DNA from 2 places in the Sporolactobacillus pectinivorans genome. Region 1 is predicted to be linked to the other one. Evidence: a T-box and tRNA genes for the amino acid it is inferred to sense, from the RefSeq annotation. Region 1 holds a T-box; the other holds one or more tRNA genes.

Region 1 (6,351 bases):
GGAAGCAGTGGTTGATACCGATTTGATTCAGCAAATTGTTGAAACAAGGACTGGTATCCCTGTTCGCAAACTGCAAAGCGACGAACAGAATAAAATGCGTAATTTGGCTGACCGCCTTAACGAAAAGGTGATCGGCCAGAAAGAAGCCGTTGAAAAGGTAGCCAGAGCAATCAGGCGCAATCGCACAGGATTCAGAAAATCGACCCGCCCGATCGGATCGTTCCTGTTTGTCGGCCCGACTGGTGTCGGCAAAACGGAGCTTGCCAAGACGCTGGCTTATGAAATGTTTGGCGACCGCGAAGCGATGATCCGTCTCGATATGAGTGAGTATATGGAGAAACACTCCGTTTCCAAACTGATCGGTGCACCTCCGGGATATGTAGGGCACGATGAAGCGGGACAGCTGACGGAAAAAGTCCGTCGCAAGCCTTACAGCATTATTCTTCTTGATGAAATCGAGAAGGCCCATCCGGATGTGATGCATATTTTCCTGCAAATTCTGGATGACGGACGGCTGACCGACAGTCAGGGCAGAACGGTAAGTTTCAAGGATACGGTCATCATCATGACAAGCAATGCAGGGATCAATAACCGTACTGCAACGGTCGGATTCGGTTCAAGCGACAGCCGGGAAGATATGATCAAACAGCTTGAAAACTACTTTCAGCCGGAGTTTCTGAACCGATTCGATGCAATCGTCAAATTCAATTCGCTGACGAAGGATGATTTAGTCTCAATCGTTGACCTGATGCTGAATGATATCCAAACAGCAGCCGGGAAGCAGGGGCTCAGATTGACGGTCACGGATTCCGCGAAGAAGAAACTGGCGGAACTCGGGTACAATCCTGAATTTGGTGCACGTCCGCTGCGCCGGGTGCTTGAAGAACAGGTTGAAGATAAAATATCCGATTTACTGCTTGATAACAGTCAGGCCAAGTCGATGCTGGTAGATGAAAAGGGCGGATCGATTCAAGTGACCGCTGAATAGTTAATGAGACTGTGAAAAGTTATAGAGAGACTCCGCATCCTTGGAATCTCTCTTTTTTCTGTTGAGCTGAAACTGTCCCAACTTAGCGTTCGTTCGGCAGTACTTCCTGAAAAGACCCGGCGACAAAAAGTCCATAGTCTACGTAAAGCAGAAAAGCAGTCCTGGCAGACTGCTTTTCTGCTATTCTCATTTATTTTTGAGCACAGTCGATCGGAATCGCATAGGAGATCGGAATCGCATAGGAGATCGGATCGATCATTCCGGCATCCTTGAATCCTTTAATCCGCAACCGGCAGCTGTCGCAGGTGCCGCACGCTTTTTCTCCTCCGTTATAGCACGATGTGGTCAGTTCATAGGGCACATGTAATTGAGTTCCCAATTTAATCGTTTCACTCTTTGTCAAATGCATCAGCGGTGTTTCGATTTTTAGCCTGTGGTCGGTGACACCGGTACGGGTTGCGAGATTAATCGTCCGATTCATACTTTCGATAAATTTCGGCCTACAATCCGGATAGCCGCTGTAATCGACCGAAGAGACACCGGTGAAAATAGTTGACGCCCCAATAACTTCGGCATATGCGCTGGCCAGTGACAGGAAAATCATATTCCTTGCCGGGACGTAGGTTACGGGGATGTCCGCACTGCCCTTATTGCGGGGAACGTCGATAGATGGATCGGTCAGCGCGCTTCCACCTAGCTGTCTGAAGAAGTCGAGGGAAACAACGCGATGTGACTTAACGCCGAAGTAAGCAGCAATTTTTCGTGCCTGATCGACCTCGCGTGCATGCCGCTGCCCGTAGCTGAAAGTAATCGGATAAATTTCATAACCTTTATTTCTGGCAATTCCCATGCATGTCGCACTATCGAGCCCGCCGCTCAGAACGACTACTGCCCGTTCAACCATGGTTCATACATCCTCTTTTCATTTGTCAATTTTCTTCTTTATCGATTATTAACATTTTCTGGATACATATCGTGATGGCTCAGCCGGTCAAAGGCGACCTGTTCCCAACGCGTCCCTTTCTTGCCATAATTGACGTACGGATCAATGCTGATGCCGCCGCGCGGCAGAAATTTGCCCCAGACTTCGAGATATTTCGGATTCATCAGCTGAATCAGATCATCGGCGATTTTGTTAATGCAGTCTTCATGAAAATCACCATGGTTGCGAAAACTGAAAAAATAAAGTTTCAGTGATTTGCTTTCGACCATGCGCGTGTCCGGGACATAGCTGACGTACAGTGTGGCAAAGTCCGGCTGATGCGTGATCGGACAGAGACTGGTGAATTCCGGAAAATTGAATTTTACGAAATAGTCTCGGTCCGGATGAGCATTTTGAAACGTTTCAAGCAGCCCGGGATCATAATCAAAAATATATTGCGTTCCCTTATTTCGGAGCAATGTCAAATTTTCTTTTGTTCGATCTGTCATTCATGCTCTCTCCCTTCATTCCCGGCTGAGTGCCACCACCGGCTGATGATTTCTGCTACCGCGGATCCAGTGGACAACCAGATAGATGAATGGCACGCCGATCACCGCGTAAGAGAACTTCAGGATATATTCCGTGCCGATGGTCGTTACAATCGCCGAAAGCGGAAGGATGCCGGCAAAGCCGGCAAACATAAAGACGGTCGAATCAGCCAGCTGGCTGATCGCCGTACTCATCAGGCTGCGCAACCAAAGCATTCTGCCTTCCGTGCGCCGTTTTAATCCGCTGAAAATCATGATATCCAGTGTCTGTGAGACACTGTAGCCGCAGAGGGAAGCAATGACGATCCGGGGCATCGCACCGAGAGCACTGGTAAATGCCGGTTCATTTTTCCAGAAAGACGCGGGCGGCAAATGAATCGCCGCTTGCAAGAGCAGAATAAATAAAATGTTGCCCAGAAGCCCAATCCATACTACTCTTTGGGCGACCGGCCTGCCCCAGCATTCCGTGATGCTGTCTAGTACAAGAAAAGTCAATGGATAAATAATGATCCCAGAGGTCATGGAAAAAACGCCGATGGAGAAAAACTTGGAGGCGACCAGATTTGCGGCGATCAGGCAGGTAACAAACACCATCGCCAGAAAAATTAGTTTGAAAGGAACAGAAACAGTTGACTGAGATGAATTCACATCGATCACTCCCGTAGTTTTTTTTGTAAGGCAGAGGAGGGTTTCGAACTCTGCCAGCCTGTAACTCCTTGATTATAGAGGCTTCTATTCTCAGGAGCAAGCCTTTCTTTTTCTGAGCTGTTTTCGTTGCTGATCACAGGCCAAAATCCTCAATCGACGGCAGCTGTAACCAAAGCAGTGATCGAAAAACTGGGCTTTTAGGATATCAGCTTTTCTTATTTTCTAGGAAATTTTAAAAAATAGACCTGTGGATTACAATCCGTTGATGTGTAGGGCTCTTAAAGGGCTTAAGGTATGGCTAAATGATCCAACAGATTTTCAAGAACATTTCGATGGCTTGAAAACTCCACTCGGATTGGGGGTACGACTTTACAGTGGAAGATCCCGCAAAAGGCGAACCGGAGATTTCTGAGTTCCGATAAAACTGTCTGAGTTCCGATATATTTTATGGAAGAAATTGAGCCTCTGATAAAGAAGCTATGTCAGCAGGTTGTTGCCAGAACGCCTCAAACTCAAAACTGTATGTGATTTCTTTTTGCGGTGACGAATTTTATTGTGGGTACATTTTTATGCGGTGCGGTACCTGATTTTTTTCTATTAATTATTGGCCGCTTGCTGCAGGCGATCTCTACAGGCCACCGCTAATGTTCTATATTATTTTAACGAAGATTCCTTCATGCAAACTGGGTTTGTATACGGGGCTGGCCAGCATGATTATTGCACTGGCTCCGGCGCTTGGCCCTACCGGTAAAAAAACTCGAAAAAGCGGGTTCATGTGGCTGACCTGCTTCTTCGAGCATAGACTGTTTTAAAGAGTTCTGTTCTTTGATAGGAGATTATCCTGAACAGCAGATTTACCTGGACACATGCGGTTCACAGTTCCTCATGCTGCACGACATGATCAGGGATTGTGAACGGATCATCTTTGTTGATATGGTCAAAGAACAGAATTCCATTCAGATGGTCTATTTCATGCTGAACTGCAATTCCCGGATAGCCCTTCAGTCTGAGCGTGACCGGTTTCCCGTCAATGTCAAAGGCCTTCACCTTGACACGGGCATGACGTGGGACGTAACCTGGCACTTCGCGGTCGACGGACAGACAGCCTTCACCGCCTTCAAGAAAAGTATTCTCTACTGATTCACTGATAATTTTCGGATTAAACAGCATGTACTCATAATGTTTCCCATTGTCATCATCTAAGAAAATGGCAATCATCCGTTTACTGATTGCCAGCTGAGGCGCCGCAAGGCCAATTCCGGCACGGAGATGATATTTTTCTGCAATTTTTTCATCCTGGCTGTTTTTAAGAAACTCCAGCATGTTTTTTAATGTGTCTTTCTCTTCATCGGTTGCTGGCAGGGAAACTTCCTTTGCAACCTGTCTGAGTATCGGATTTCCCTCACGTATAATGTCGTCCATTGTAATCAAAGTAAATGACACTCCTTTAACATAAAGCCAAAACTTTTTTATATTATATATTATATAGTATAGTGTATCATTAAAAGAGCTTACTTGTTTATGATTATGCCCGAAACGAATTAAATTCCCGCTGTTCGCTTAAAAAATTTTTCTGGAATCCTTTCTTTGTTTGACACTTCGGGGAAAACGTGGCAGAATAACTATTACCAGAATAGCAGTAATCGACGATGACGGGATTTCAGTAGCAGCTGCGTCAGCATTTCAGAGAACCGGCGGGTGGTGTGAGCCGGCAGCAGGCAGTTTTTGCGAATTACTTCTCTGAGTTTCTTCCGTGAACGATCAGTAGCGGAAGGCGGCAACAGATTTGCCGTTAATTCAATCAAGTGGCTGCCGACGAGCAGTCAGAAGGATGGTACCGTGCATAAAGCGCTCCTTGTCGGAGGGCTTTTTTGTTTTGCCTGATTCTGGAAACCAAATGAAGAAAGGTGAGAAAATATGGATATTCTTGATGATTTGAAATATCGGGGCCTGATTAACCAGGTAACGGATGAAGAGGGCCTGAGGGAAGCACTGAAAAAACCTATAACTTTTTACTGCGGATTTGATCCGACGGCCAATAGCCTTCACGCCGGGAATTTGCTGATTATTGTGATCATGATGCGTTTGCAGAAGGCGGGCCATCATCCGATTGCACTTGTCGGCGGAGGCACAGGCATGATCGGTGACCCGAGCGGAAGATCCACGGAACGTCAGCTGAATACGAAAGAAGTGGTAGACGGTTTTGCTGAGAGCCTGAAAAATCAATTGGCGCGTTTCCTTGACTTTGATCATGGGAAGGCGACGTATCTCAATAACAGCCAGTGGCTTGGCACACTTTCGGCCATTTCTTTTCTTCGGGATGTTGGAAAACATTTCCCGCTGAATTATATGCTTTCAAAAGATTCGGTACAGTCCCGAATGGAAGCAGGTATTTCTTTTACCGAATTTTCCTACATGCTCCTGCAGTCATTCGATTATCTGAATTTGTACGAGAATGAAGGATGCAGGCTGGAGATCGGGGGAAGCGACCAATGGGGGAATATCACAGCCGGATTGGAACTGATCCGAAGAAAAGGGCACGAAGAACCGGCATTTGGTCTGACATTTCCGCTGATTACAAAGAGCGATGGCACGAAGTTTGGCAAGTCGATGGGTGGAGCGATTTGGCTTGATCCTGAAAAAACAACACCGTATGAATGGTATCAGTTCTGGTTTAACGCTTCCGATGATGATGTCGTTAATTATCTAAAGTACTTTACATTCCTGTCAAAGGATGAAATTGAAGCACTTGCGGATGAAGTAAGGGAGCACCCTGAGGAGCGGAAAGCACAAAAAACACTTGCCCGGGAAATGACGAAGCTGGTTCATGGTGAAAAAGCGCTGGTCGAAGCCGAAGACATTACCGACGCGCTTTTCAGCGGAGATGTTTCCCAATTGACTGCTGCTGAAATACGTCAGGGATTCAGAGCTTTTCCGACGTTTGAAGCCGCATCAGGAGAACCGGTTAAACTGGTTGATCTGATTGTGGCAGCAGGTGTAAGTTCCTCTAAGAGGCAAGCGAGAGAAGATATCGGAAATGGTGCGATCTACGTGAACGGCGTCCGCAGGTCACTGCTTGACGATGTGCTAACCGAGCAGGACCGGATCGAAGGCCTGTACATGATCATCCGGCGCGGGAAGAAAAAATATACGCTCGTTAAATACTGATCCCTTTTATCATTTTCGCGGCGATTTGTGAAATAGCGATCGATTGTTAGACGGGCAATCCGTATATTGCTATACTG
Region 2 (6,351 bases), 1.4 Mb from region 1:
TGTGATCGAAGAAAAAATACGGCTGGATGAGCCGGGGACCGCACGACGCGACTTCAATAACACGATAGGTGAAATATATGTTTTAATTTATTCGCTTTTCAGCGGATGTTAAGACAAAAAAATCAGAAGCGTTACCGGTTATTTCCAATAAATTGTTCTATAATGAACTGGAAAATGAATAACGGATGAGGCCGGCTATATGACAAATGAACTCTTACTGAAAAAAGTAAAGTGTTTACTTCGCATGTACGATGATGGCATGCTGGGCGGAGCGATCATGCCGGAAGATGCTCTGATTGGCGTTGTGCCAAGGGACAGACTGCCTGATGTACTGATATTGGGCATGTCCTTAAATTATCAGAGAAGTTCATATGCACTCTGGAGATCCATTGCTGACGCGTACCGAGATGAATCTTCAAGATGGATATTTGAACCCCAGTCAGTTGCTGACGGTGATCGCCATGCCCTCAAAGATATTTTAACCCATTCTAAAATCGTTCTTCAGCCTAATCGTCATCCGGACATTTGGATTCGCGTGTCTTCAGGCATAAGCAACTCTTCTTCCACCAGAAAAGTTATGGGATTGCTAGAATCTGTAGAATTTGACATTGCCGGATTAAAGACGATGGTGCAAATCACTCGGAAGAAAGAGTTCCCGTATTTGTCAGGTCCCAAAATATTCAATTATTGGCTCTATGTACTGGAGAAATATTCTGGTATCAAATGGAGATCCAGGGCACTTACTACTGTTGCTCCGGATACCCATGTGCTGCAAGCTACAGTTAAACTGGGTCTATGCCCAGCTGATGTATTGAATGGCCGTGAGGAAGAACGCCAACGTGCGGCACAAGCCTGGAAGGAACTGCTCTCCGGAACCGGGATAGCGCCGATCGATGTGCATACACCTTTGTGGCTGTGGAGCCGTGCAGGGTCCCCGCCCCTGATCTGTGGTTGAGTGGCGACAGCAAAGTAAAATGGATCGTCAATTTAGGCTGCCTCTGTTTCCTATTGCATGGACGCTCGCAATCCTTTAAAAAGCGGAATGTGATATCAAGATCAGACTTAAGTTGTAGGTAAAGACTGTACGCAGGCATGATGGAATGTGCAGGCGGATTCGCTATGATAGAGACATGAACTGATAAATCTCCCCCATTGAGGCCCTGAACAGGGCTCTCTTTTTTTAGTATGAGGCCAGTTGTCAAACCCGATTCCCCTTGATATTATGAGCAATTAGAAGAAAAACGCACAAAAAAGAGAGCACCCACGTTCAAGGCGCTCTCTTTATCAAATGTCCGACAGCCAGCTATCTTGCGTGGACACTTCCCGAATGCACAGCCGCCTGTTTGGCTGCTCTTCGCGCGTGTTCCGCAAGCTTTGCTTCCCGATTATCGGAAAGCAATTCAACACAGGAACCGCCGAGAATAAGCAGGATTCCGCCCAGAACGTTCGGGGTGATTGCTTCACCAAGAATGAACAGAGCCAGTATCGGCGCCAGAGCCGGCTTGATGAAAAAAACCAATGAAGCAGTTGATGCGGAAGTTTCCTCCATAGCCAAAAAATAGAAGCTGAAGCCAAGACCGGTAACAAAGACGCCAAGGTAAATCAATATGGGCATGGTGCCCCAGGATACATTTTTAAGGACAGGAATATTGCTGAAATCGCTAAGTCCGACGCTGTTAAGCCAACCCGCTACTGCTCCGATTTTCGTGATCAGTATCAGAACAAGCAGTTCGATACTCCCGGTCAGAAAGCTGAAACTGCTTTGCACAATTCCATCAAAACCGAATTTCAGGCTGCCCTTACGACCGACGATCCCGTATAAGGCGAAGGTTACAGCCGCCACAAGCGACAATATAATGCCGGTGACGTTAGTCAGATTTTCCGGATTGACGATAAACAACATGCCTGCCACACTGATTACCAGCGAAAGCAATGACAGCTTCGTCAGTTTTTCTTTCAGAAAGAAATGCGCGAAAGGAATGACAAAGACGGCATTGCAGCTGAACAAAATGGCCACAGTTGACGCTTGAGCGTACACGATCGCCAGCTGGAAGAAGGTCATACTGACAACAACGCACATAAAACCTGAGAAAAGAAAGTACAGAATACTGCTTCTGTTGAGCGAAAATCCGCTTCCCTTCAAATGACGGATAGCCAAAGGCGCCAGAATAATTGATCCAATCAGAAAACGTATAAAGTTCAGCTGCATCGGATTGAATTCTGTTGCCACCAGCTTAATGGCAATTTCCATCGTGCTAAAGAACAGCGTAGAAAAGGCGATAAAAAGATACCCTTTCTTCATCTACAAAACCTCGATTTTTCACCGGATTTAGGTGATCTGATCGCTATTTTAATCATTATGCCGCGAAAGACCGGCTTGCCAAAATAAATGAAAACGTTCACAACTAATACATGTAACATTTTTTTCTACACTAATAAATATAGCGCAGATATTAAAAAAAGGTAAGAGATAAAGAGCCAAAGTTTAAAAATTTTTGCTGGTAAGTCAATAAATAGTCAAAATTAGGACAGACGTGAAAGCCCGGCTAACTTCTGATAGGGCTTTCATATTCAGCCCATGTGCTATAAAATAGAGGTAAGAGCTGTCGATAAATCTGAGAACATCTTAAGTCACACAAACACGCCTCCTGAAATAGATCTCCAGGATGGTGATTATTCATTATTTGCTCTCCGGTTTTGAATAAACTGACAGCAATATTGGAAAGGGCGGGGTGATCGCTATGCTATTTTCTAAAATTCTGGTTTCATATGACGATTCGGAGCTTTCAAAGAAGGCGTTGAAAAAAGGGATTGAAATTGCCCGGCTGGATGAAAAAACGGTTCTGGATGTCTTTAATGTGGTTACGGTTCCGACGAATCAATTCATTGTCGGCGATGTCTATAGAGAGGTACGCGAGTCGACTTTTAAATACGGAAATGAAGTGGTTGCCAGAACGAGTGAATGGCTGGATCAGATTCCAAACAGCACACATACATTTGTTCAGGAAGGACAGCCTGTCCGCACGATTCTTGAATTTGCTGAGTCCAATGGTTATGATCTGATTATCATAGGCAGCAGGGGGCTGAGTGGTGTAAAGGAATTTCTCGGCAGTGTCAGCCACGGCGTCGTCCAACGTGCCAAAGTGCCTGTATTGATCATCAAGTAAGTGGAAGTCATTGGTGAACTGAATCACTGACTGATTAACAGTCAGTGTAATAGGGCATCCACAGCGGCTTTAATTTCAGCGGGGTGCCTTTTTTATTTCGTAATTTTACAACGGATGCTGATGAAAGAAAAAGGGACGATGAGTGATGACGGAATGGGACGCAATCAGACGGACGAAAACAGCGGTCACCCGATCCACGATGGTCCGGGATTTGAGACAGCTAGGGCTTAAAGAGGGTATGACTGTGATTGTTCATACGTCCATGAGCCGGATTGGATGGATATGCGGTGGGCCTGTTGCTGTTATTGAAGCGCTACAGGAGGTTCTGACCCCCGCTGGGACCCTGATTATGCCAGCCCACAGTGCAGATGTTTCAGATCCAATAGACTGGGAAAACCCACCGGTCCCCAAGAAATGGATGCAAGCGATTTATCAAGAAATGCCTCCTTTTGATCCGGAGCGAACGCCGACATTGGGAATGGGCAGAGTTGCCGAAACTTTTCGCAAATTTCCGGGAGTGAGGAGAAGCAGCCACCCGATTTATTCTTTTGCTGCATGGGGCGCAGCCTGTGACCAGATTGTAGACGGGCACGTCCTTGACGATGGACTGGGGCAGGATTCTCCGCTGGCAAAAATTTATCAGCTGAATGGCTGGGTGCTTCTTCTCGGTGTGAGTTATGGAAATAATACGTCCATGCACCTGGGTGAATGCTGTTCGAAAAAATTGAAAATGATCACTCGGCAAAGTCCGATTCTCCTTAATGGGCAACGCCGCTGGGTGAGCTACCGCGACTGGGATTACCATGAAGAGCGATTTTCACAGATCGGACATGCCTTTGAAACAGATCCAAGAGAAACAAAAAATCTGCAGATCGGGAAAATTGGTCAGGCCGATTCCCTGTTCATGTCTCAGCGTGCCATTGTTGACTTTACTGCGAATTTTTTGAAACAGGGTCCGGTACATCGATCCAAATAAGGTAGTAAAGCAGCTCTTTACACAAATGACAAAAAAAGCTAACAGTGATTCAATATGCTTCGTTTACGATGAAATTAAAGGTAGGATAAAAACTAATTCCGGATAGGAGTTGGTAAAAATGGAACTCAGAGAAGCCAAGGGGTCTGGAACTGAAGGCATAGAGAATGACGAAGTGGTAAGAGCAGAAAAGGCAGAAATTCGTCTGAATCGAAAATTGCTTCTGACTAATTGTGCACTTGCCGTTTCCATTATTATCAATGTAAAACTTTTTCTGGGCTAAAAGAAGTGCTGATCCTGTCATTTAAGATATTTTGTCGTCGAACACTAAAAGAAGAATTCATATTCTGGATGGAAACGATGGTTTTCCATCCTTTTTATTTTGAGACAATTAAAAAGAGCAGCCCCCTATCTTTGATTATTACTTAGCGAAAGGAATGTCAGGTGAGTTTCTGAGTTTCAAATTTACAAAGCGTTCAGGAGTGACCACAGTGTTTTTGCCGGGCATGTCGTTCAGCCGTCGCTGCATTTGGATCGGTTAGGCTGTAGCCCTGCACTGCAGATTCGTCAGAAAAACCATGAGAAAGGCCCCATTTTTTCTGGGGGAACAGTGCTGGAAATCTGTGATCAAATAATGGCTTCCAGCTCAGAGTGAACAGGAGAAAATGAAAACCTAATAATTCAGAATATAAAGGTTTTTATGTTTTGCTTTACAAGGCTGTCCAATCTGTATATAATAAAGAACGTCGATTGCGACAAAAGGTATGGCCCGTTCGTCAAGCGGTTAAGACACCACCCTTTCACGGTGGGTTCATGGGTTCGAATCCCGTACGGGTCACTTTGGAGGATTAGCTCAGCTGGGAGAGCGTCTGCCTTACAAGCAGAGGGTCATAGGTTCGAGCCCTATATCCTCCACCATTACGCCGGCCTAGCTCAATTGGTAGAGCAACTGACTTGTAATCAGTAGGTTGGGGGTTCAAGTCCTCTGACCGGCACCATTGATAAAAACGTTTATGCGGAGGGATAGCGAAGAGGCTAAACGCGACGGACTGTAAATCCGTTCCCTTAGGGTTCGAAGGTTCGAAACCTTCTCCCTCCACCACTATAATTTCCATTTATTTGGGCCATTAGCTCAGTTGGTAGAGCATCTGACTCTTAATCAGAGGGTCGAAGGTTCGAGACCTTCATGGCCCACCATTTTTTGCGGGTGTGGCGGAATTGGCAGACGCGCTAGATTCAGGTTCTAGTGCCCTTTACGGGGCGTGGAGGTTCAAGTCCTCTCATCCGCATTATTTTTTTCTTGCTTTTTTATGGGTGTGTCTCTTCTATATTTGTGATGCACTGGTGTGCGGAAGTAGTTCAGTGGTAGAACATCACCTTGCCATGGTGGGGGTCGCGGGTTCGAATCCCGTCTTCCGCTCCATTCTATGGGGCCTTAGCTCAGCTGGGAGAGCGCCTGCTTTGCACGCAGGAGGTCAGGAGTTCGATCCTCCTAGGCTCCACTTCCAAAGTAACATACGAATTGCGGGGCGTCTGGTTTTGATCAGGCGCCCCGCTTTTCACTTCTTCTTTCAATACCACCAGCAATTCAATTCCTGATCAGATCCATGACATCGCGTCTCATGCTTAAAGGCACTTGCTTTTCCGGCTGGCCGATGCGGACGAGCATTTGGATCGTACTGCCATTCGCTGCATAATCTCTGCGGATTCCTGTATAGGGGCCTTTCATTTCCGGATATTCTTCCAGAACCTGACTCAGCGGTTGAACCGCGAGTCCAAGCGTGTGTGCAACAAGCGTCAGCCGGCTGTACAGCATGCCGCTTTTAACCTGACTTTCTCTGCTGTTATCCTTTGACAGAATCATGGCATAAGCCGGCGTATGATCAACAGATGTCTGAGTTGATTTGATGAAGAGATCGGAAGCTGCCTGATCGTTATTCATGGATGGGAAAAGGGTGATCAGGCCCTCCATCAAGTACATCATCGGACCTGAAGTTCCTTGTCCTTCAAATGAATAACCGTAACGGTATTTATTCTTCTGATACTCATTAGCACGGAAAATTCTATCTGACTCTTGCATCACACGCGTAACCCCTGCTTCAATAACTGCCCCTTGCATTGCATAATCGCCTAATCGGCTGACATTGGCCTTATCTTGGTAAAGTTTAACGGATAGAGCAGGGTCTTTTGAAAGCTGTTCCAGTTGCGTGA

What was found. The T-box of region 1 lies ahead of tyrS (tyrosine--tRNA ligase). A T-box ahead of a tRNA ligase gene usually reads a tRNA of that ligase, here a tRNA-Tyr.
Region 2: it encodes a tRNA-Tyr, which carries the amino acid that the T-box ahead of tyrS (tyrosine--tRNA ligase) is inferred to sense. The anticodon was not compared.

What each region holds. Positions count from the first base shown of each region.
Region 1 covers NZ_NXGA01000001.1:1,728,473-1,734,823, forward strand. Annotated here, with positions in the region: gene COP04_RS08235 (ATP-dependent Clp protease ATP-binding subunit) at 1-988, shown strand, start outside; gene queC (7-cyano-7-deazaguanine synthase QueC) at 1,179-1,892, opposite strand; gene queF (preQ(1) synthase) at 1,931-2,419, opposite strand; gene COP04_RS08250 (queuosine precursor transporter) at 2,435-3,106, opposite strand; gene def (peptide deformylase) at 3,980-4,537, opposite strand; T-box leader at 4,747-4,965, shown strand; gene tyrS (tyrosine--tRNA ligase) at 5,024-6,274, shown strand.
Region 2 covers NZ_NXGA01000001.1:291,958-298,308, reverse strand. Annotated here, with positions in the region: gene COP04_RS01570 (hypothetical protein) at 200-955, shown strand; gene COP04_RS01565 (DMT family transporter) at 1,304-2,302, opposite strand; gene COP04_RS01560 (universal stress protein) at 2,742-3,167, shown strand; gene COP04_RS01555 (AAC(3) family N-acetyltransferase) at 3,313-4,143, shown strand; gene COP04_RS19325 (hypothetical protein) at 4,262-4,423, shown strand; tRNA gene COP04_RS01550 (tRNA-Glu) at 4,907-4,978, shown strand; tRNA gene COP04_RS01545 (tRNA-Val) at 4,983-5,058, shown strand; tRNA gene COP04_RS01540 (tRNA-Thr) at 5,063-5,138, shown strand; tRNA gene COP04_RS01535 (tRNA-Tyr) at 5,158-5,242, shown strand; tRNA gene COP04_RS01530 (tRNA-Lys) at 5,262-5,337, shown strand; tRNA gene COP04_RS01525 (tRNA-Leu) at 5,344-5,429, shown strand; tRNA gene COP04_RS01520 (tRNA-Gly) at 5,489-5,563, shown strand; tRNA gene COP04_RS01515 (tRNA-Ala) at 5,570-5,642, shown strand; gene COP04_RS01510 (Acg family FMN-binding oxidoreductase) at 5,729-6,351, opposite strand, start outside.